Regions from separate parts of the Novosphingobium sp. NFX11 genome, predicted to be linked through region 2. Evidence: riboswitches for the same ligand, from Rfam matches in the RefSeq annotation. Region 2 holds a riboswitch; each other region holds the start of a gene.

Region 1 (7,858 bases), on a different replicon from region 2:
CCCGGCCCGCAGGTCCGTCCCGGCATGAAGGCCACCGTCGAGATCGAACTGCCCGAGCGGCAGAACGTGCTGCTGGTCCCCAATGCCGCGCTGGAATTCGAGCCGGGCGCGCGTGGACCACAGCGGCGCGAGCGCATCTTCGTGCTCGACGGCGGCGAGCCGCGCCGGGTCTACGTCACCGTCGGCGCCAGCGACGGCAAGCGCACCGAAGTCTTCGCGAACGACCTCAAACCCGGCGATCGCGCGATCATCGGTTGGCGGGACGCGACGGCCGGAGGCGGCCAGTCAGGCGGATGAAAGGTTCCTCCTGCAACAATTGCCGCGTCCGTGCGTATGGGCATTCGACGGAAAATCCGAGGCAACAAGGGTAAGCAGCATTCTGAACGACGACGCGCAGATGTCGCGCCGCACGGCCATGGGGCTGATGGCGGCGCTCGCAGCGGCAAGCGCCCTGCCTGACGGGGTGAAGGCCGCGACGGGCGGTCGTCTCGGTACGCCCGAGCCGTTCTCGTGGGATCGCCTGGTGGCCCAGGCCCGCGATCTAGCCCGCAAGCCTTATGCGCCGATCGCCGAATCCACGCGCGCCGCCGCCGACTACGATGCGGCCGGGAAGCTGACTTACGGCGATGCGCCGATGGTCGCGGGCAACGTGCGGCTGTTCCCCGCCGTGCGCGGCACCGCGCCCAAGCCCGTCGTCATCTCGGTCGTCGAGGGCGGGCAGGCGCGCGCGATCGTCGATACCAGCGATCTGTTCGTCGGCGGCCACAACACCGACGCCGTAGGCTTCCGCGTCATGGACGCGACCGGCCGCAGCGACTGGCTGGCCTTTCAGGGCGCGAGCTATTTCCGCTCCTCCGGCGACCGCGACCAGTATGGCCTCTCGGCCCGCGCCATCGCCATCGACACCGGCCTTGCCACTGGCGAGGAGTTTCCCGACTTCACCCGCTTCTGGATCGAGCAGACCGGCGCCGACAGCGTACGCATCCATGCCCTGCTCGACGGGCCGAGCCTTGCCGGCGCCTATGCGTTCGATTGCCGCAAGACGGCGAATGGGGTGACGCAGGACGTCACTGCGGCGCTGTTCCTGCGCAAGGACGTCAAGCAACTGGGCCTCGGCGCTGCTTCGAGCATGTTCTGGTACGATCAGTCGAGCCCCGCCCGTACGCACGGCGACTGGCGGCCGGAAATCCACGATTCGGACGGCCTCGCGATCTGGTCGGGCAATGGCGAGCGGGTCTGGCGGCCGCTGGAAAATCCCGCGGTGGCGCGACTTCACGCGCTGCGTTCGGATTCGCCAAAGGGCTTCGGCCTGCTGCAGCGCGACCAGGCTTTCGATCACTATCAGGACGACGGCGTATTCTACGACCGTCGCCCCTCGCTCTGGGTCGAGCCCAAGGGAGACTGGGGCGCGGGCGCGGTCGGCCTCTATGAAATGCCGACGGGCAGCGAGACGCTCGACAACATCGCGCTGTTCTGGCGCCCCGACCGTCCCGCCAAGGCCGGGCAGCGCCGCGATTTCGCCTATCGGCTGACCTGGACGTCCAAGGACCCGACCATCGATGGCGGCTCACGCTGCGTCGATGTGTTCGAAGGCCCCGGCGGCAGTCCGGGTTCGCCGCCGCTGGAAGGCGTGCGCAAGTTCGTGTTCGATTTCTCCGGTCCCGCGCTGGCGGGCCTCGACCGGACCAGCGGCGTCACGCCCGATACCGACTTGCCCAAGGCTGCGGTGGTCTCCGCCGTCGCCTATCCGGTGGCGCGGTCTGACGGGCGCTGGCGAGCGATGATCGACGTGCGATCCGCCGCCCTGACCCAGCCCCAGTTCCGACTTTTTCTCAAGCGCGGCAACTCCGCGCTCAGTGAGACCGTTATCAAGGCTCTAGAATCGTGAGTGCGACGCCGATGAACCATTCGCCGATGCTTCCGGCCGAATCGCCCATGGCGATGCCGATCCAGAACCTGTGGGGCAATCCGCCCGGCGCGCGCGAGGTGAAGACCGCGCCGCACGGGATGCTGGTCAAGCGCCTGCTGCTGCTCGCGCTCACTGCCGCCATCGGCCTCGCCGCATCGAGCACGGTGCGCATGGAACTCTCGCGCGACGGGCTCGACTGGGTCGAAGCGCTGCTGCTGGTGTTCTTCGTGCCGCTGTTCTGCTGGATCTCGTTCGGCTTCGTTACCGCGACGATGGGCTTCCTCAAGCTCATCACCGGCGAGCATCCCGGCTTCACCGCGCTGCCAAGCCCGGCCTCCAGCCTGCGCCACAAGACCGCCGTGCTGATGCCGGTCTACAACGAGGGCGTCGAGGAAGTCTTCGCCCGCGTGCGTGCCATGGCCTACTCGATCGCCGAAGCCGGCGGCGCGCCGTGGATCGACTTCTTCGTCCTCAGCGATTCCAACCCCTTCCACGGCAAGCGCGAGGAAGCCGCCTGGCACGAACTGGCCGACCACGCGCCGATCAAGATCTATTACCGCCGCCGCGAGAAGAACATCGCCCGCAAGCCCGGCAACATCGCCGAATGGGTCAAGCGCTTCGGCGGCGCCTACGAGAACATGCTGGTGCTCGACGCCGATTCGATGATGAGCGGCGAGACGATCGTGGGCATGGCCTCGATCATGGAGGAGCGTCCCTCGATCGGCCTGCTCCAGACGGTGCCGATGATCACCAACGCGCGCACCCTGTTCCAACGCTGGATGCAGTTCGCGAGCGAGGCTTACGGCCCCATCGCAAGCGCCGGACTGCTGTGGTGGTCGGGCTCGGAAGCCAACTTCTGGGGCCATAACGCGATCGTGCGCACCCGCGCCTTCGCCGAAGCCTGCGGCCTTCCGGAGCTTCCCGGCAAGGCGCCGTTCGGCGGCCATATCCTCAGCCACGACATGCTTGAATCCGCCCTGCTGCGTCGGCGCGGCTGGGCGGTCCACATGGTCATGATCGGCGGTTCCTACGAGGAATTCCCGCCGACGATCATCGACATGGCGATCCGCGACCGCCGCTGGATGCAGGGCAACCTGCAGCACCTGCAGCTGCTCGGCGCCTCGGGCCTGCACTGGGCCAGCCGCCTGCACCTGCTGATCGGGGCTTCGGCCTACCTCACCTCGCCGGGCTGGCTGCTGCTGATCCTGACGATGATCGGCCAGGTCGCGACGCATGGCGATGGCGGCTTCGTCACCCTCGCCCCGCCAAGCGTGCTGGCATTGACAGTGATGCTGCTGTTCGGCCCGAAGATCATGGGGTTGATCTGGGTCCTGGCCGACGGCGAGCGGCGTCGCAGCTTCGGCGGCGGCTTCGCGGCCGTCCGCTCGGTCCTGCTGGAGACGGTACTGGCCATGCTGCTCGCACCAATCACCATGGTGACCCAGACCAAGGCACTGCTCGGCCTGCTGCTGGGCATCTCGGCGGGCTGGAACACCCAGACCCGCGATGCCCGCCGCATCACCGTGCGCGAGGTGCTGCCCGACTTGCGCGAGCACCTGCTGCTCGGCGCGGGCCTGACGGCGACCGCGTTCCTCGACATGACGACGGCGATCTGGCTCTCGCCGATCATCGTCGGCCTGTTCCTCTCGCCATGGCTCATCAGCCTGTCGTCTAGCGAGAACCTCGGCGACAAGGCGGACGCAGCCAAGGTTTTCCGCGTGCCCGAACCCGGCATCGTCGAGGCCAGCGAAGATCCGCGCAAGGAGGCCGCGATCCTCACCGAAGGTCAGTCGCTGGTCGAAGCCTGAACGAAAAACCGCGCCGCCGCTTCGGGAGCGGACGGGAAGTAGCCATGCATGTAGCTCGCCGTGAGCGAGCCGACGCGATAGAGCGCTTCCCCGTCCCGCCCGTCCGGCGTGCTGGCGCGAGCCTCCGGGACGAGCCCGGTTTCCAGCCGCGAATAATGAAACGTGTGCCCGCGCAAGGTCCCTCCCGGCAGCGCGATGTGCTGCATGCCGAGGGCGGCGAAACGCCGCTGCATCGCGGCGTGCCCCTCCAGCAATCCGAGCAGATCGGCCCGATACCCCTCTACGTCCGTCAGCGATGCACAGGCGTAGAGCATGCCCCCGCACTCGGCGAGAATCGGCCTGTCCGCCGCATGATGTGCCCGGATCGCTTCCAGCATCGGCGCATTGGCGGCAAGCGTCTGCAGATGCAGTTCCGGATAACCTCCGGGGAGCCAGATCGCCTCGCAATCGGGCAATCGCGCGTCATGAAGCGGTGAGAAGAAGGCGAGCTGCGCGCCTGCCCGTTCCAGCCATCGCAAGTTGGCGTGGTAGATGAAGGCGAAAGCCTCGTCCCGCGCGATGGCGATGCGCAGACCCCCAGATTGGGGCTTTCCTCCGGGACCTCGGGCGCCGGGAAGCTCACCGGCGGCGGCAGGTCCAGCACGGCATCAGGCAGCAGGCTCGCCGCCCGATCCAGTCGCGCGTCGAGATCCGCGACCTCGGCTGCCTGCACCAGCCCGAGGTGCCGCTCGGGCAGCGTCACTCCGGCCTCGCGCGGGAAAGTGCCGAGCCACTTCACCGACGGAGGCACGCCCTGCTCCAGCAATTCCGCGTGCCGCGCGCTGCCGACGCGGTTGGCGATCACCGCATGGACCTCCAGCCCCGGCCGATACGTCGCAAGACCGTGGACCACCGCCCCGAAAGTCTGCGCCATCGCCGATCCATCGACCACCGCAAGCACCGGAAGGCCGAAGCGCCCGGCGAGGTCGGCGGCGCTGGGATCGCCGTCGAACAGGCCCATCGCGCCTTCGACGAGGATCAGCTCGGCCTCGTGCGCCGCTTCGTGGAGAAGGGCGCGACACTGCGCTTCTCCGCACATGAAAAGGTCGAGTTGATGGACCGGCGCGCCACTCGCGACTTCGAGCACCATGGGGTCGAGGAAGTCCGGCCCAACCTTGAAAACGCGCACTTTTCTGCCCGCTTTGAGGTGCCTTCGGGCCAATGCCGCGGTCACCAGCGTCTTGCCCTGACCCGAGGACGGAGCGCTTATCAGGTAGGCCGGGCAGGCCGGGGCATCGTCTTGGCGCGGAGTGTCCATCGCCTCCGCACCTATGGTTTCCCGCAGGTTGGCGCAAGCATTGGCCTCTTGCGCGGCAGCCCGGCGCACGATACTTGCCGCGCCGCGACAGGTTCCCCGCGAGGGGATTGAAAGGGAACGCGGGTGAAATACCCGGGCTGCCCCTGCAACTGTAAGCGGAGAGCCGTTCGGCCACATGCCATTGGGGATGCAAGTCCCTGAGAAGGCGGCCGAAATGGGCGAAGACCCGTGAGCCAGGAGACCTGCCCGTCGCCGTCGTTCTTCGACCGGACAGGGTGTGCCGGACGAACGGGGAAGTCATTCCTCGCGCAACGACAGCCATCGTTCCGGCGGCCTGAGGGGGCTTGCGGGAGGTGTCGCGCTGTCTGTCCGCGCCCACTGCCCATGATCCTTCACCAGCCGGCGGAGCACCGCCGTTTGCATGAAGGAATACCAGTGAAACAGTACCTTGCCACGACCGCAGCCACCATCACGCTGCTCGTTTCGGCCTCTCCGGCGCTTGCGGACACAGCGGCACCCAACGATACCACAACGGCACCTGGCGACACCGAGAGTACACCAGGCGCGGCCGACAACATCCTCGTCAGCGCGCTTCGCACCCCCGTCGCGATCGAGCGCGTCTCCGCCACCGTGACCGTGCTGGGCGAGCCCGCGATCGTCGCCCTGCAGCCCATCGCCCTGACCGATGCCCTGCTGCGTACCCCCGGCGTCTCGATGTCGCGCAACGGCGGATACGGCACCACCACTTCTCTGCGCATCCGCGGCGCCGATGCGGGCGAGACCGTGATGGTGATCGACGGCATGCGCTTGTCCGATCCCTCGGCGACGGCGGGCGGCTACGGCTTCTCCAACCTGCTGCTCGACGACGTCGACCGCATCGAGATCCTGCGCGGGCCGCAGTCGATCCTGTGGGGCAGCGACGCGACCGGCGGTGTCGTCAACGTGCGCATCCGCCGCCCGACCGAGCCGCTCGAAGGCAGCTTCGCCGTTGAGGCGGGAACCCATGACACCGTCTCCGCCCGCGCGGGCGTGGGCGGCACCTCGGACCTCATCGACTGGCGCCTCTCCGCCTCGCGCTTCACCACCGACGGTATCTCCGCCCGCGCGAACGGGACCGAGGCCGACGGTTTCCAGCGCAGCGCCGCCAGCGGCACCGTCACGGTGCGCGTCGCCCCCGGCGTCAGCCTCGACCTGCGTGGCTACTGGGCCGACGGGAAGAACGATTTCGACGGCACTTCGGGCGACACCCTCGCTTATGGCACCACGAAGGAATGGTCGGGTTACGCCGGCCTCAACTTCGCGCTGCTGGACGGCAAGCTCGTCAACCGCGTCGCGGTGCTGCAGAACGTCACCGACCGGGAGAACTTCGACCCCACCCGCTCGATCCGCGCGATCACCTTCGACGCGCACGGCCGCCTGCGCCGCTACGAGTACCAGGGCACCTACACCTTCAGCGACGCGATCCAGGCCGTGTTCGGCGCCGAGCGCGAGGAGCAGCGGATGACCACCGCCTCGCCGACGAACTCCGCCACGCCCTATACGCTGACGCCCTACGCGGTGGACATGGACAGCCTCTACGCCGAACTGCGCGTGAGCCCGGTCAAGGGCCTCACCCTCGACGGCGGCGCGCGCTACGATCACCAGTCGCGCTTCGGCGGGCAGACCGTGTGGAGCGCGGGCGCGGCCTATACCCCCAACGAAGGCGCCACGGTGCTGCGCGCCAGCTATGACGAGGGTTTCAAGGCCCCCTCGCTCTACCAGATGTACAGCGCCTACGGCACCGCCGACCTCGCCCCGCAGAAGGCCAAGGGCTGGGAAGTGGGTGCCGAGCAGAACTTCGGCGAGGCGCTGCGCCTCACCGCCACGTGGTTCCAGCGCGACACCGACAACCTGATCGACTTCGCCTACTGCCCGACGGCTAGCGATTCAGGCGGCACGCTCCCCACCGCCTGCTACATCCCCGGCACCACGACCACGCGCTTCGGCTACTACGCCAACGTCAAGACGGCCAAGGCCAGCGGCCTGGAACTCGCCGCGTCTGCGAAGCTGGGCGTGCTGTTTGCCGAGGGCAACTACAGCTGGACCCGCGCCGAGGACCGCACCGAAGGCGCCTCGACTTATGGCCGCCAGCTGCAGCGCGTACCGCGCCACATGGCCAATGCCGAAGCGGGCATCGACCTGCCGCAAGGGCTTCGCGCCAGCGTCGCGGCGCGCTACTCGGGCGAGACCTTCAACGCCGCCACCGGCACCGCGAAGCTGGACGACTACTGGCTGATCGACTTTCGCGCGCAAGTGCGGATCAAGGAGAACCTGATGCTGCAAGGCCGCGTCGAGAACCTGACCGACAAGGACTACCAGACGGCGGCGGGTTACTCCGCGCTGGGACGGACGGTCTACGTCGGCGTGCGCAGCCGGTTCTGATGACAAGGAAGGCCCACCCCCGCCCCCTCCAGCAAGCGGGAGGAGACTTGCCCAAGACTTGGGAGCCCGCTGCCTGAAGCGGAACCGTCCTTGATAGTACCGTCGTCATTCCCGCGAAGGCGGGAACCCATCTCCCGACTTCGCCTGTTGCACCCGCATCAGTTGGGTCCCCGCCTTCGCGGGGATGACAAACTAGCTTTCAACCGCAGCAGGGCGGGCCTGCCCTCAAGAGAAACACCCCCATGCTGACCCCCGTACCTCCCGGCCCTTCGGTGGTCGTCTGCAACACCTGCCGCCACACCGCCGACGCCCGCGAGGACGAGACCGGCCAGCGGGGCGGCGCCCTGCTCGAAGCGGCGATGCGCAGCGTTCAGGCCACCGACCCGGACCTGCAGGGCGTCCAGATCCAGGCCATGCCCTGCC
Region 2 (7,858 bases):
CGAGAAATGACCACCCAGGCCAACGGGAGACTGGCCGGAGAACAGGCTGAACTTCTTGCCGTCGGCACGGAAAGCCATGTCTACCGTCTCGGTCGCGAAACTGAAGCCCCCGCGGCCGATCACCACGTTCTTGCTGGTGTCGATCAGGATCGGGTCGGCCGCGGCGGTTCCACCTCGGACGGTGAAGGCCAGCAGGCCGCAATTGACCTCGATCGGTTTCTTCAGTTTGCCCTGAAACATCTTGGAGACGAAGGTTCCGAGGTCCAGTTCGGCGAGTTGCGCATTCTGCGTCCACAGCGTACCCTGCGGCATGACAAAGGCGATCCGGCCCGATGACGTCGCCAGCAGATCGTGGATCGTGTCACCTCTTCCGTCCAGTTCGATCCTGCCGCGAATAGTGCCGGTAGTACCGGAATCGGCGAGACCATAACCCGCCAGCAGGCGGCCCATCGGCGTCGAGGCCAGACGGATATCGTAACGGATCGCGGAGGGCCGCTGGCGGGTGTCGATCACGAAGTCCGAGGCCACGTCGCCGCGCGCCATGGAGAATGTCAGCGGCGACAGCGCCAGTCGCCCCCTGTCCAGCGACAGTTTCAGCGCGATGTTCGAGACGGGCACGTTCTTCGATCGGACCACGCCGATTTTCCAGTCGAGACCGGCATCGAAGCGTTGCATCATCGCAACCGGCAGTTCTGCGTCGGGAAGGATGCGGCGGGCTCCTGCTCCTGTCTGCGCAGCGGCAGCCATCGCGCCCTGCGAAGCTACGACATCGGGGTTGTAACCGATAAATGGGGCCGCATCGACAATGTCGAGGCGCCGGGTTTCCAGCGCGGCGTCCAGCCTCAGTCGCTGCGCATTGGTCACGGTGAAGCGGCCCGACAGGTCGGATTGGCCAAAAGTTCCCGTCATCCCTGTGAAACGATAGGTCTGCGCGTCCTTCACAAGCTGCGCCTCGAGCGCATAGCGGCGTGTCTGCGGAATGACGACATCAATCACCGCCATTAGGTCGGACAAGTCCCGCCCTTTGGCCGCGACTTTCAAGGGAACGTCCTCGAACTCTGTGAGGGCGGGCAGGGTGCCGGAAACGTCGATGACGCTATTGGCCGCCCATGCGCGCGCCTGTAGTCGGTTCTCTGCTCCGGAAAGACTGGCATCGGGGGACAGCAGTTCAGCCGTCAGGCGAAATGGCGTAGTGCGAAAAGTGCCGCTGCCTTTCAGCCCCACTGCCTTGCCGATCCGCGTATCCGTAGCCGCGATCGGATCAATGGTGAGGTTGGCGAGGAGCGGCATCTGCGGGTCGATGTAATGGATCTGCGTGCCGGTAATGTTGGCCCTGTCGATGCGTGGCATTTCGAAAGGCTTGCCTTCCCCGCTCGTTGCGAAAGTCCAGGTATTGCGCCTGTGGCCGGCATCCCATTCCAGATTGATGACGCCCCGATCGAGATCGAGTGCATAGACATGGCGATGCCCCAAAAGCAGCGAAAGCGGGGCGATCCTGGCTTCGATGCGCCGGGCGGCGAAAAGGGTGTTTTCCTTTGCCCATTGCGGGTTGGATACGGCCAACTCCTCGGCCACGAACTTGATCCGCAGCGGGGCGAAATAGAGCTGGAAGTTGCCGCCGACCTTGACCGTGCGATCGCTTAGCGAACTGGCGATGCTTTCGAAAGGGTGTCTGAGGAACCGGCCCTTGGTTATGAACAGAAGCAACCAGACAGCGAAGATCGCGGTGAGAATGGCAAGCAGGACATTCCGCGCGATGCTCCAGCGCCGCCGTCGTCTGGCGAAAGATATCGTCGCAGGCGGTTGAGATGCGGCTGGCGGTTCCATAAGGTCCACATCGCTTGAGCGTGGGTTTTGGTTTCAGGTGTTACCGTCGCCGGGACGGCTTCACGGCAGGGCTTAGGCGATTACCTGGTCTCCGATCGGCGTTTCCATGAAGTGATGCCCGCCCGGCGCAATGACCCAGCCGCCGACCGCGCATGGTGAATAGCGATAGCTGCGTAATGTTCCGGGGCTAGGCCTTGTTTTGGCGACCAAGATCGGGCGCACGGCATTGCTCGGTTCAGTCTGCGGCCTCTCGGTCAATGCTCATGTCGAGCGAATCCAGCCGCCAGTTTCCAGTTCGACCGTCCGCGTAATGCGAATTCGATCCAAAAATCGTCGATCGTGACTGACCACGATTAACGCGCCATCGTAGGCCATCAATCCGGCTTCGATCGCAGCGATCGATTCGAGGTCGAGATGGTTCGTCGGCTCGTCGAGGATAAGGAGCGGCGGCGGAGCAGGGTTGCCCAAGATGCAGGCAAGGCCGGCGCGCAGGATCTGCCCTCCGCTCAGGGCGTGGACGGCCTTGTCGGCTGCTGCTGCCCTGAAGCCGAAACGAGCCAGCGCCGCGCGACATGCATTATTGTCCACCCCTCGTTTAGTCGCGAGAAGTTCTCAGCGATGGTCTGTTCCTTGTGCAGGATGGTGGCCTGCTGATCGAGTAGCCTACGGGGAACGTGGCATTCCGCTCGGCCTGACGACGGGGTAAGTTCGCCGATGATGACCCGCAGCAAAGTCGATTTGCCGCTGCCATTCGCTCCGGTTATCGCAACCCGTTCGGGTCCGACGATGCGCAGTGACATGTCGCGTAATATCGATGCCCCATCCTCGTATCCTGCGGAGACATGCTCGAGCGTAAGAACATCGCGAGACGGGTTAAGGCCTGTCGTCGCGATCTGAACCGAGATGGGCTGGAATATTTCGATCCGCGCCCTTGCCCGTTTCACAGCGAGTTCCGCCTCGCTGCGCTGCCGTTCGGCGAAGCGTCTGTTTTCTCCGCCGCTGTTTTCCGCCTGCTCGCGGCGGGCCCCGAGCAGGATACGCGGCATGCCGCCACGACCGGCCTGGCGATTTCCCGCTGCATCGCGCCGCTGCTGACGCTCTGCGGTTATTTGCGTCTTGCGGGTCACTTGCGCCCGATGGTGCTCGGCCGATGCGAGATCATGCTCGGCGGCAGCGAGTTCAACGGCCTTGCGTGCGCAGTAATCACTCCAGTTGCCACCATAACGCGCGGCCCCCAGCGAGGTAAGTTCGATGATCGAGTCCATGGCGTCGAGCAATTCGCGGTCATGGCTCACGACGATGGCGCCTGCACGCCAGTGCGCCAGCATATCGATGACGGCCGCTCTGCCCTCTGCGTCAAGGTTGTTCGTCGGCTCATCAAGCAGCAGAAAATCCGGCTGGGTGAAATGCAATCCCGCCAGCGCCGCGCGTGTCCTCTGTCCGCCCGACAGGCAGCCGAGCGGCGTATCGAGCGGTATCGGCAGCCCTAGGCAGGCCAGTGCGTCGGCTGCGCGGGTTTCCACGGTCCAGTCGGCCTCGACCAGTTCGTCCAACGTCGCGGTGCCGGCTTCGGCGCCGCGAAGAACCGCGAGTGCATCGGCGATTCCGAGCAGATGCGCCACGGTGCCGTCGGCCGATGCCTGTACAGCCTGCCGTAGCAATCCCACTGTGCCCTGAACGCGAACGGTTCCTCTGGACGGCGACAGGTCGCCGCAGATGAGGCTCAGCAGCGTCGATTTGCCAATGCCGTTGCGTCCGACAAGGCCGGCGCGTTCCTTGCTGAAATCGAGGGTCAGGTCATCAAGAACGCGGCGGCCGTCAGGCGCGGGCCAGGTGAGTTTGGAAATGGAAATGGAGGCAGGCATGAACACAGGTTTCCTTGGCGGCAAGGCGGGTAGGCGATGCGGTCAGGGACAAGTTCATGATTACACACTCCGTCAGGGGTGCAGTGGATATAGTCGCTGCGGGCACCGATCGCAATCGACTGATTCGATGACGATCAATCCTGGCGAACAGGAGTTTACCCTCCTGCAAAGTCGCTGTAAGGCGCAGCGCTCGAAGGGTGGGGAAACTCCGTTCTTCGAACATGATCGCGCCGGTGCCCCTGACGGGGCTTAATCGGGAATGCGGTGCGGGGGCTTGCTCCCAAATCCGCGGCTGTCCCTGCAACTGTAAGCGGGTAGCGCGATGCACTCGCCCTTTCGAGGGGCAGCCACTGGGCCTTAAAGGTCCGGGAAGGCGTGCATCAAGCTGTGACCCGCGAGCCAGGAGACCTGCCGGCGCACTGGTCGCTCTTGCCTTGGTCCAGGGGATGGTCACGGCACGGTTGTTCTTCCGTCTGGGCGACGAAGCGGTGCGGCTGGGGCTGCACGCGCGCGTGTCGCCGGGCGCCTGTTGCGCCCGCCCGTCGGCCCGCGTCGGTCGGCCGTGGCCGGTAAGCCCCATCCTCAGGTTCGGCCCGGCGCGCGGGGTGGGATGGCTGTGAGCCTGCAGGAAGAGGGCGTGATACGGGGCTGGTGCCCCGACGCCTGGCGTCCGATGATGGCCGGAGATGGACTGCTGGTGCGGGTCAAGCCGCACCTCGGCCGGATGAGCTCCGCCCAGGCGGTTGCCTTGGGCGAGGCCGCGCTGGCCTATGGCAATGGCCTGATCGACCTGACGCGGCGTGCCAACTTCCAGATTCGCGGGGTGGGCGAGCCGCACTGGCCGGTCCTGCTGGAGCATCTGTGCGCGCTCGGTCTCGTCGATGGTGACGGCGAGCGGGAGAGCCACCGCAACATCCTCGCTGCACCGGACTGGCGTGCGGGCGACGACACCGCGCGCATCGCCGACGAGCTGCGCGACCGGTTGGCGGGATTTCCGCAGCTGCCGGGCAAGGTCGGCTTTGTCATCGATGCGGGCGAGGTGCCGGTACTGGCGCGCGAACCGGGAGATTTCCGGATCGAACGCACGCTCGATGGCCCGCTGATGCTGCGCGCCGACGGGCGGGCCGAGGGCGTGAAGCTGACGGTCGGCGGCGAGGTCGATGCCTTGCTGGCGCTCGCGCGGTGGTTCGTCGAAAGCGGCGGCGCGAAGGCGCGGCGGATGGCCCGGCACCACGCTCCGCTGCCCGCCTGGGCCCGCGATGGTGCCCGGCCCGCCCCGCCTCAGCCGCCCATCGCGCCCGGCCGGTGGCGGGACGGGATCGCCTGTGGTTTGCCGTTCGGGCGCATCGAGGCGAAGACATTGCTGGACCTGATGCGAAGCCCCGGCGTCACCGGAGTGCGCCTGACGCCCTGGCGCGTGCTGCTCGTCGAAGGGGGCTGCTCGACCGATGTTCCCGGTCTCGTGACCGATCCCGCCGATCCGCTGCTGCGGGTGGATGCCTGCCCCGGTGCCCCCGCTTGCCCGCAGGCCAGCGTGGAAACCCGCGATCTGGCCCGGCGGCTTGCCCCCTCGTGCCGGGCCGTCTGCATGTGTCCGGGTGCGCCAAGGGCTGCGCCTCTTCGCTGCCCGCCGACGTGACCGTGACCGGCCGCGGCGGACGCTACGACCTTGTCTTCGGGGCCCGCGCCGATGCGCAGCCGCTGTGCCGAGGGCTGGACAGCGCCGACATTCTCGCCCGCCTTGGAGCTTCCTGATGCCGCATGCCTACGAGAAGGACGGCGCCGCGATCTATCGCCAGTCCTTCGCTATCATCCGCGCCGAGGCCGATCTCGTGCGCTTCGGGGCCGAGGAGGAGCCGGTCGCGGTGCGCATGATCCATGCGGCGGGCATGGTGGGCCTCGAAGCGCATATCCGCTTCTCGCACGGTTTCGCGGCGGCAGCGCGCGATGCGCTGGTCGCCGGTGCGCCGATCCTGTGCGATGCGCGCATGGTGTCCGAGGGCGTGACCCGCGCGCGCCTGCCCGCAGACAACCGGGTGATCTGCACCCTCAACGACAGCCAGGTACCGGACCTCGCCCGTACCATGGGCAATACCCGCTCCGCCGCCGCGCTGGAGCTGTGGCGGCCGCATCTGGCAGGTGCGGTGGTGGCGATCGGCAACGCCCCCACGGCGCTGTTCCACCTCCTCGACATGCTGCAGGACCCGGCCTGCCCGCGCCCGGCGGCGATCATCGGCTGTCCGGTGGGCTTTGTGGGAGCGGCCGAGTCCAAGGACGCGCTGTGGGAGGCGGCGCCGGTCCCCTGCTGCATCGTCGAGGGGCGCCTCGGCGGCAGTGCCATCACGGTGGCGGCCATCAACGCCCTTGCGAGCCGCGCCGAATGAGCGCGCCGGATCATGGCACGATCCATGGCGTCGGCCTTGGCCCCGGCGCAGCCGACCTCATGAGCGTGCGTGCGGACCGGCTGGTGCGCGGCACGCGGCAGATCGCCTATTTCCGCAAGAAGGGCCGCGCCGGCCACGCCCGGCGCATCGCGCAGGACCTGCTGCGCGCCGATGCGGTCGAGATCGCGATGGAATATCCGGTGACCACCGAAATCCCGCTGTCCGATCCGGGCTACAACGCCTGCCTCTCCGAGTTCTACGCCGGATGCACCGAGCGGCTGCTGGACGCCACCCGCACCGGCGAGGATGTGGTGGTGCTGTGCGAGGGTGATCCGTTCTTCTACGGGTCGTTCATGCACCTCCACAGCCGCCTTGCGGGCCAAGCGCCTGTGGAGGTCGTGCCCGGCATCACCGGCATGGCGGGTGCATGGAACGCCACCGGCCTGCCGATCACGTGGGGGGATGACGTGCTGACGGTGGCGATGGCCACTCTGCCCGAAGCGGAGCTGGCGCGGCGCATCCGCGATACCGACGCGCTGGTGGTCATGAAGATCGGCCGCAACCTGCCCAAGCTGCGCCGCGCCGTGGCCGCAGCCGGGCGCGAGGATGCCGCATGGCTGGTCGAGCACGCCGCCATGCCGGGCCAGAAGGTGACCCGGCTGGTCGATGCCGAGCAGGTCGCGCCCTACTTCTCGATCCTGCTCATTCACGGACAGGGGCGTCGACCGTGAGCGGGGCCATGACCACAGGATGGGTTGCGGTTGCCGGGCTGGGGCCGGGCAGCGAGGCACTCGTCACGCCCGAAGTCACCGCTGCGCTGGCCGAGGCGACCGACGTGGTCGGCTACATTCCCTATGTTGCGCGCGTGGCGCCTCGGCCGGGGCTGACGCTGCATCCTTCCGACAACCGCGTGGAACTGGACCGGGCGGCCTTGGCGCTCGACCTTGCGGCGCAGGGGCGCAGGGTGGTCGTCGTGTCATCGGGCGATCCCGGAGTCTTCGCGATGGCCTCCGCGCTGTTCGAGACGCTGGAGGCAGGGCCGGTTTCATGGCGCGGTCTCGACATACGCGTGCTGCCGGGGATTACCGCCATGCTCGCCGCCGCGGCACGGGCAGGCGCGCCGCTCGGGCATGATTTCTGCGCGATCAACCTGTCCGACAACCTTAAGCCGTGGAACGTCATCGAGAAGCGCCTGCAGCTGGCGGCGGAGGCGGACTTCGCCATGGCGTTCTACAACCCGCGATCCAGGGCGCGGCCCGAAGGGTTCGCCAGAGTGCTGGAAGTGCTGCGCGATGCCTGCGGCGACGAGCGGCTGGTCCTGTTCGCCCGCGCGGTATCGACCCCGGAGGAAAGCCTGAGGATCGTGCCGCTCGGACAGGCGAGTGCGGAAATGGCTGACATGCGCACCGTGGTGATCGTCGGATCGAGCCGGACGCGGGTGATCGAGCGGCCGGGAGGACCGACCCTTTACACCCCGCGCTCGGTTTCCGGGGATGCGGCGTGAGCGATCCAGTCGAGTACGTCCTCGGGCCGATGGAACTCGGTGCGGGTCGGGAGCGCCGGGCGCTCGATCATCAGCACCGGCAGGCCGAGATCGCGCGCGGCGACAAGTTTCGCCTTGGCGCCGCTGCCGCCCGCGTTCTTGCAGACCACGAGGTCGATCGCATGGTCGCGCAGCAGCCGGGTGTCGTCTTCGACGCTGAAGGGGCCGCGATCGATGACCAGCGTGTGATGGGGCAAGGCGGACGGCTGGTCCGGCGCATCGACGAAGCGCAGCAGGTA
Region 3 (7,858 bases), on a different replicon from region 2:
CGCGCTTCACCGTCCCGGTTACCGGCCAGCCCCAGCCGCGCGAGCAGCGAGTCCAGCCCGAAGCGGGCGATCACCGCGCTCACTTCGGCCATGCGCGCCCGGTCGCGGGCGGCGACGGTCACGGTTTCGAGGATGGTCGGCATCGTGGCTCCTTGGTTGCAGGGCGCAAAACCTGCGGCGGCGACGGACGGTTCCGGCTTCGCTTGTGGAAAGCCGCACCGCCTGCGTTGGAGTGCAGGGCTTCGGGAGGTAGTCTCGCCGAATGCCCGGCCCCATCCGCAGCACCCCCTTACGGAACATTGCCGTCCTGTCCCTCGTCGCCATGCTCGCGGCATGCGGCGGCGGGGTGAAGTACCGCCCCGTCAGCGACGTGCCCGTCCGCATCGGCCCTCCCTACAAGGTGCGCGGCGTAACCTATACTCCCGCCGCGCAGCCCGGCTACGACATGCTCGGCTATGCGACGTGGTATGGTTCGGAAAGCGGCAACCAGGTCGCCAACGGAGAACGCTTCCGCCCCGGCTGGATCACCGCCGCGCACAAGACGCTGCCCCTGCCCGCTTATGTGGAAGTCACCTCGCTCGACACCGGCAGGCGCATCATCGTGCGTATCAACGACCGCGGCCCGTATGGCGAGAGTGCGCGCATCATCGACCTTTCGCGCGGCGCAGCGGAGGAGCTGGGCATCCGCACGCAGGGCAAGGCGGCGGTGCGGGTCCGCGCCATCGAGCCCGACGAGAAGGACCGCGCCGCGCTGCGCAAGGGCAAGACCGCCAGGTCGCTCGCCCCGGTCCCGGCCCGCACGCTGTCCAATCTGCAGGAACAGTTCGCGCGCGGCGTCGGCACGCGCTGAGGGAACCGGACGCAAGCGCTGCGCGTTATCTCTCCAAAGGAGAGAGATGATGACTTCAGGCGCCGAAATTCCGTTCCGTCGCAGCCGTTTCGCCCGTGGCACGGGATCGCTGCTGTTCGACCGCCAGCGCGAGATGCACCAGCGCGAGGCGGAAAAGCGCGAAGAGCCCATGCGCATCTGGTCGAAGGGCCACTTCGTCGAAAGCTGACGCTCACCCCAGCGAAAGCGCACGCGCTCCCGGCTCGCCCAACCAGCGGGCCGGACAGCCCCAAACGTTCCGGATGACGTCTTCGGACAGCGCGTGGCCGGGCTCTCCGTCAGCGGCGATCCGTCCCTCGTGCAGCACCATGACGCGATCGGCGTAGTTCATCGCGGTCGCCAGGTCGTGAAGGACCAGCACCACGCCGCGGCCCTGGCGGCCTTGCTCGCGCAGGCGCCCCATCAATGCGAGCGCATGGCCGAGATCGAGATTGGCCAGCGGCTCGTCCGCCAGCAGCCAGGCCGGGCCAGTCGCCAGCACCCGCGCCATCAGCGCCCTCGCCCGCTCACCTCCCGACAGCTGCGAGACGGGTCGTTTCCGGAATGCCTCGAGGTCCATCGTCGCGATCGCGGCATCGATCGCGGTCCGCCCACCGCCCGTCCCTGTATCCTGCCAGGGCAGGCGGCCGAGCCCGACCAGCACTTCGACCGTGACGTCCCACGCCACTTCGGGGCTTTGCGGAAGATAGCCGATGCACTGCGCGCGTTCCCGCGGCGGCACCGCATGCATCACTCGTCCGCCCAGCGCGGCAACGCCGGTATCGGGCTCCACCAGTCCCGCCAGGCAGGACAGCAGCGTCGACTTGCCCGCGCCGTTCGGTCCGCAGATCGCAGTGACTTCCCCCGCATGGATGGTCATCGTCAGGTCGCGCAGCCGTCCCGCGATGCCGAGCCCCACCGTGTTCAGCGTCCCGGTCATGCCAGCCCCCGCCGCATGCGCAGCAGCAGCGCAAGGAAGAACGGCGCGCCGATCAGCGCGAGCGCAATCCCCAGCCGCAGCTCTCCGCCCGCAAGCGGGAGGACGCGGCAGCCGGCATCGGCAACGAGCAGCAGGAGTGCCCCCGCCAGCGCGCTCGGCACCAGCAGCGAGGACGGCCGCCGGTCGGTCAGCGGCCGAACGAGATGCGGGACCATCAGTCCGACGAAGCCGATCACACCCGCCACCGCAACCGCCGCGCCGACCGTCAGGCCCACGCCCGCGATCATCAGCGCCTGTTGTCGCCTCGGCTCGAAGCCCAGCGAACGCGCCGCCGCCTCGCCCAGTGTGAGCGCGTCGAGCCCCCGCCCGGCCACCAGCAGCACGCCGAGTCCCAGCAGCGTCAGCGGCCCGGCAATGACGACCTCGCGCCACGAACGGTCGGCCAGCGCGCCCATCAGCCAGGTCACGATCTCGCTCATCGCGAACGGCGTGGGCGAAAGGCTGATCGCAATGCTCGTCAGCGCCCCCGCCAGGCTGGAGATCATCAGCCCCGCCATCGTGAACAGTGCGACGCCCGCCTCACGCCCCGCGATCAACGCCAGCAGCGCCATCGCCCCGCCCGCGCCGACGAGAGCGAAGACCGGCAGCAGCCAGACCGACGCGGCATAGCCGGTCCAGAAGCTCAGCACCGCACCCAGCGCCGCGCCCGGCGCGATGCCGAACAGGCCCGGATCGGCGAGCGGATTGCGCAAGTAGCCCTGCATCGCCGCCCCCGCGCCGCCAAGTCCGGCGCCGACGATCAGCGCCAGCAACGCGCGCGGCAGGCGCAAGTACAGCAGGATAACCGAAGCATTGTGTGTGTCGGACGCAAAGGGATCGATCCACACTCGCCCCGCCAGCAGCGACAGCGGCACGGCGAGCGCGAGCAGGACGACGAGGATCGGAATCAGGCGGCGGTTCATGGATGAAGGTCTGCCGTTGTGCCGGGTGCTTCGACAAGCTCAGCATGAGCGGAGCTTGTGCGATTCCCCCATCCCCGCTCACCCTGAGCTTGTCGAAGGGCCTGGGGTTATCGAGAGATCGCCGCACTTGCGCGAACCGGGCCAGTGCCTTGGGTACGGTCGGCCCGCCGCACCAGATCAACGAACGGTCGAGCGGCGCGCGGATCATGCCCCGGACTTTGGCGAGAGCGGGATGGCGCAGCATCCGGTCCTCCTCGCCGGCGGGCGACCCCACGGTGAAGACCACGCGCGGCGGATCGGCCACCACGCGTTCCAGCGGCAGGTAATCGGCCTGAGCAAGCCCGCGCGCGGCAGCGGCATTGGCAAACCCGGCGCGGCGCATGAGATCGGCGATCAGCGTGTGGTCGCCTGCGACGATGCCCCCGGATTCCCACAGCAGCGCCTGCACCGGCCGCACGCCGGTCGGCGGCTTGGCACGGGCGACGGCAGCCTCCATCCGCCCGGCCAGTTCCTCCCCTTCCGAACGATTGCCCGCCAGCTTCGCCAGCCGCCGCACTTGCGCGAGCGCTTCGGGAAGGTCGGCGGGAAGCGGCTCGAGCACGACCTCCAGCCCCATGTCGCGCAGGGCCTGCGCGGTGGCCGGCGGCGTGTAGCTGCTCGCCACCACGACATCGGGTTCGAGCGCGACGACATCCTCCACCGCGTCCGACACTTCGGCGAACTGCGCGGCGCGGGCGAGATCCATCGAACTGGCCGAGGGATCGTGGCTGTAGTGGGAGATCGCCAACAGTTGCCCCGGCGACGTCACCTCCGCCAGCACCGCGTCGGTGCAGGGGTTGAGCGAAACGATGCGCGGCCGCACCGATCCCTCGACCGGCGGGTCCGACCAGGGTTGGCAGGCGGCGAGCGTCAGGAGCAGCGGGGTAACGGCAAGCCACCCGAAGCCCGCTTGCGCTCGTGCTCCTCGTCATTGCGAGCGCAGCGAAGCAATCCAGGGCCGCGCAAACTGCCCTGGATTGCTTCGCTGCGCTCGCAATGACGAGGGGTCAGGGAACCATTGCAAGGAGGGCGGTCCACGGCCAGCGGTCCCGAAACAAGTCCGGGACGACGCCTGCCGGGAACCGCCCTTTCGCTCACATCTTCACGCGGATGCCGGCATAGGCCGAGCGCCCCGGCGTGCCGTACGTGCGCACCACTTCGTAATGCTCGTCGAACAGGTTCTCGACGCGGCCATAGACCTCGACGTTGTGCGTCACCGCGAAGGCGCCGCGCAGGCCCACGACTACGTTGCCACCAACGTACTGCGTGTTCGCGGTATCGTCGTAGCGCCCGCCGCCGACGCGCAGGTCCGCGCCGAGCTTCAGACCGACCGCCCAGGCCTTGTCGATGCTGGCGTAGAGATTGCTCTTCGGACGACGCGCCAGCTGCGCGCCGGTGTCCTCGTTGACGGCGTCTAGGTAGGTATAGGCGAGGTTCACATCGAAGCCCTGCCAGTCGGTCACCTGCATCCCCAGTTCCACACCCTGCGCCCGCGAGCGGCCGACGTTGTAGTAGTTCCAGTTCGCGAGATCATAGTCGATCAGGTTCTTCGTCTTGCGATCGAAGTAGGTCAGCGTGAAGCGGCCGGTCCCTTCGGCGAAGGGCTGCTCCAGGCCCACATCCCAGCTTTTCGACGTCTCGGGATCGAGCGCGCGGAAGCCCGCGTTGGTGTAGAGCTGGTAGAGCGAGGGCGCCTTGAAACCCTCGCCGTAGCTGGCCCGCAGGACCGGGGCGCTGTCGCCGCCGCCGATCACCCAGGCGCCGTTGGCGGCGAAGGTCGTGCGGTCGCCGAAGTCCGAGTTGTCGTCGTAGCGCAGGCCGCCGTTCAGCGTCAGGCCGGCGAACGGACGCAGCGTCAGGTTGCCGAACAGGCTGTCGATGGTGGTCGAATCCTTCGAGCCATAGTTGTCGTCGAACTTCTGCTTCTCGGTCTCGCCGCCGACCAGCACGCTGGCCTGCTCGATGGGCGCGAAGCTGACCTGGCCCTCGAAGCGCTCGGTGCGGCCGTTGGTGGTGTAGGGGCCGAACACCGCGTCATCGGAGATGCGGCGCGTGTCGTTGATGCCATAGCCGACACGTGCGTTCAGCCTTCCGTCGAGGCCCGCATAGCGCAAGTTCGCATAGCCCAGCGTATCGCGCTTCATCCCGACGTTGAGGGCATCGGCGCCGGTGTTGTCGTAATCGTAGTTCGCCTTGGTGTAGAACCCGCCCGCATCGGCCGAGAGGCCCGGCGCGAACTCGATCGAGGCGCGGGCATTGGCGCTCTTGCTCTCGAAGCCGTCCTTCTCTGTGCCGCCGCGGCGCTCGTTGAAGGCAGAGAAACCGTCGCCCTTGAGCCAGTTGCCGCCCAGCGTCAGCCCGACCGGGCCGACGAGACCCGCCGCCGAGACACTCGCCTGCTTGCGGTCGCGCCAGCCATACTCGGCCTGGCCGCGCGCGGTCCACTGTTCGGTCGGGCGGGCGGTGATGAAGTTGATGACGCCGCCCACCGCGCGGCTGCCCCACAGCACTCCCGAGGAACCGCGCACGACCTCGACACGGTCGAACTGGCCGATCGGCAGCGCGCCGAAGTCGAAGCCGCCGCCGACGTCGCCGGGATCGTTGATGCGCACGCCGTCGATCAGCACCAGCGACTGCGCGTTCTCGGCACCGCGCACGAAAACGCTCGCGGGCTGGCCGAAACCGCCCGACTGCACGGTCGAGATGCCGGGGATGCGGGCAAGCACGTCAGTGGCGGTGGTCGCCTGCGTGCGCTCGATCTGGTCGCGGGTGACGACGCTGACGGACTGGCCGACCTGGCTAAGGGGCGTCGGGGTGCGCGTGGCCGTGACCGTGATGTCCGTGCGCGGATGCGTGTCGAGCAGCAGCGGCTCGTCATCCTGTGCCAGCGCAGGCGTACTCACCGCAAGCGCGGTGCCGAGCAGAAACAGATACTTCATATGTCCTCCGAACCTTTGAACGTGCTTGTGCCGTTCACGGCGGAGGCATGCGCGCCTTCCTCATGGCGCGTCACACTCGCTGCATCCGGAAGAACCCCGTCCGGCTGCGGAACGACCGTCTCGGGCAGGTCTCCTGGCTCCCGGATCGTCAGTCGCGCCATCCGCCTTCCCGGCCCTCATACGGGCCAGTGGCATGGTGGAGGCGGCCTCCCCGGTCACAGTTGCGGGGGCAGCGCCGGTATTCGCACCCGGCTTCCCTCTTAGGCCCTTGCGGGCAACCCATGACGTAACCGCGCGGATAGTGCGGCATACAGGGGTTGGCAAGCATTCGTCGTCCCGGACTCGATCCGGGACCGGTGGCTGTCTTTAGACGCGAGCCATGGGCAAGGCGCCACGCCGCAAGGACGGCCGTTCACGGCCAACGGTCCCGGATCAAGTCCGGGACGACGGGGTGCAGCCAAATCTTAAGCCCTTAAGCGTACAGAGCGTGGCTGTACCGCAACGGGACGGCCCGGAATGCCCGGATGCGCGCGCACCGGGCACAGGCTAGGCCGGTGCTGCCGAATTGCGGCCGAAAGGAACCGAGTGAGCCCTGCCCCTTCCATTCCCGGACCAGACGCCGCCCCGGCGCCGGTGATGGATTCGCAAGGCGCTCCGTTCGAACGCCCGCGCGATTTCGTCGGCCGCTACCCGCGCCGTGCCCGCTCTATCGGGCACCGCCCGGTCGTCCTGCGCCGCCGCTGGACTTTCGCCGTGACCGCACTCGCCGCCGTCGCCCTTCCCGCCTTCGCCGCGCCGGAAGGCTGGGACAGCTTCGCCATCGCCGACGCCGCCCCGCAAGGCGCCGAAGCACTGCCCATGCCGTTCGAGCAGGCGGGCGCTAGTTTCCCCGGCTCGGCCTTCTATTACCTCGAAGCCGAGAAGGCCCCGCTGCAGGTCGGCGAAGGCATCCGCTCCGACGCCGACGACAGTGTCTCCGGCCCGCTGGCTACCGCGCGGCCGATCTACATCGACAACTCCGGCGTCGACCGCACCCGCGCGCTGCAGTGCATGACCGCCGCGATCTACTACGAAGCCGCGAGCGAGCCCGACGCGGGCCAGCGCGCGGTGGCGCAAGTCGTGCTCAACCGCATGGCCCACCCGGCTTATCCCAAGACCGTCTGCGGCGTCGTCTACGAGGGGTCGGAACGTTCGACCGGCTGCCAGTTCTCGTTCACCTGCGACGGCTCGCTCGCCCGCCGCCCGCAGCGCATGTTCTGGGACCGCGCCGAAAACGTCGCGCGCCAGGCGCTGGCAGGCTACGTCTACACGCCGATCGGCCTCGCCACGCATTATCATACCGTCCAGGTGAACCCCTACTGGGCGCCGAGCCTGCAGTACCTTTCCACCATCGGCGCGCACCGCTTCTACGCGCTGCGCGGCGAGGCGGGCAGCGCGGCGACGTTCCGCTTCGCCTACCTCGGCGGCGAGCCGATGGCCGCTCCGCATCGCCATGACGACAGCGCCGATGCCGCCGCTGCAGCAGCGGCACTCGACCCGCTCGCCGTCCAGCGCGCATTCGGCACGGCCCAGCCCGTGAAGGCAGAGCCGGTCGCGCAGGCAACCAGCCCGACCATGCCCATCCAGCCCAGCCCCGCCTATTCCAGCGAAGTGCAGCAGCGCGGCGGGGATTCGCTCTATACCGCCCGGAATATGCCGGGTTCGCAGGGCATCAAGGCCGAGTACGCAAACTCCGGCCGCTGGATCACCCAGCCCGCAAATTGAAGATAATCGATTGCAACGGAGGCACCCGGGGAATGTCCCTAGGTGGTATCGTCAAGACTTGAGAAACCACGTCCCTGCATGATGGGTTCATCGCTGCCGGGGTAGAGGGTTGATCCGTCGACACCCACCAAGAAGAGAGACTATCCGCCCATGACCATCCGCTTCGCCGCCGCCATGAACGGGACGATGCCGGCCATTGCCGGAGTGCTCTGCACCGGCGCGCCGCTGGGCGCGGTCAACGACAACGGCCCCCTTCTCCCGCGCCCTAGCCTGCGCTCCATCGAGAGCAAGCCTGCCGCCGAGATCGACGCCGGCATTGCCGAAGCCCTCATGCATTTCGCACGCC

The links. Region 2 has a riboswitch for cobalamin ahead of KZO24_RS20780 (cobalamin biosynthesis protein CobG). Riboswitches for the same ligand answer to the same signal wherever they lie in the genome.
Region 1: linked by a shared signal. The riboswitch ahead of KZO24_RS16115 (TonB-dependent receptor plug domain-containing protein) and the one ahead of KZO24_RS20780 (cobalamin biosynthesis protein CobG) in region 2 are both predicted to bind cobalamin.
Region 3: linked by a shared signal. The riboswitch ahead of KZO24_RS02275 (TonB-dependent receptor domain-containing protein) and the one ahead of KZO24_RS20780 (cobalamin biosynthesis protein CobG) in region 2 are both predicted to bind cobalamin.

Annotation. Positions count from the first base shown of each region.
Region 1 covers NZ_CP080384.1:3,131,597-3,139,454, reverse strand. The annotation lists gene KZO24_RS16140 (efflux RND transporter periplasmic adaptor subunit) at 1-297, shown strand, start outside; gene KZO24_RS16135 (OpgD/OpgG family glucan biosynthesis protein) at 398-1,888, shown strand; gene mdoH (glucans biosynthesis glucosyltransferase MdoH) at 1,900-3,717, shown strand; gene KZO24_RS16125 (hypothetical protein) at 3,696-4,235, opposite strand; partial or broken gene KZO24_RS16120 (nucleotide-binding protein) at 4,496-5,014, opposite strand; cobalamin riboswitch at 5,087-5,278, shown strand; gene KZO24_RS16115 (TonB-dependent receptor plug domain-containing protein) at 5,450-7,435, shown strand; gene KZO24_RS16110 (DUF1636 domain-containing protein) at 7,678-7,858, shown strand, end outside.
Region 2 covers NZ_CP080385.1:659,458-667,315, reverse strand. The annotation lists gene KZO24_RS20790 (AsmA family protein) at 1-1,827, opposite strand, end outside; partial or broken gene KZO24_RS20785 (ABC-F family ATP-binding cassette domain-containing protein) at 2,089-3,692, opposite strand; cobalamin riboswitch at 3,907-4,122, shown strand; gene KZO24_RS20780 (cobalamin biosynthesis protein CobG) at 4,309-5,331, shown strand; gene KZO24_RS20775 (precorrin-8X methylmutase) at 5,447-6,076, shown strand; gene cobI (precorrin-2 C(20)-methyltransferase) at 6,073-6,807, shown strand; gene cobJ (precorrin-3B C(17)-methyltransferase) at 6,816-7,580, shown strand; gene KZO24_RS20760 (cobalt-precorrin-6A reductase) at 7,544-7,858, opposite strand, start outside.
Region 3 covers NZ_CP080384.1:454,899-462,756, reverse strand. The annotation lists gene KZO24_RS02305 (ABC1 kinase family protein) at 1-143, opposite strand, end outside; gene KZO24_RS02300 (septal ring lytic transglycosylase RlpA family protein) at 263-850, shown strand; gene KZO24_RS02295 (hypothetical protein) at 897-1,058, shown strand; gene KZO24_RS02290 (ABC transporter ATP-binding protein) at 1,062-1,808, opposite strand; gene KZO24_RS02285 (FecCD family ABC transporter permease) at 1,805-2,770, opposite strand; partial or broken gene KZO24_RS02280 (helical backbone metal receptor) at 3,045-3,578, opposite strand; gene KZO24_RS02275 (TonB-dependent receptor domain-containing protein) at 3,904-5,748, opposite strand; cobalamin riboswitch at 5,855-6,046, opposite strand; gene KZO24_RS02270 (cell wall hydrolase) at 6,334-7,512, shown strand; gene KZO24_RS02265 (hypothetical protein) at 7,663-7,858, shown strand, end outside.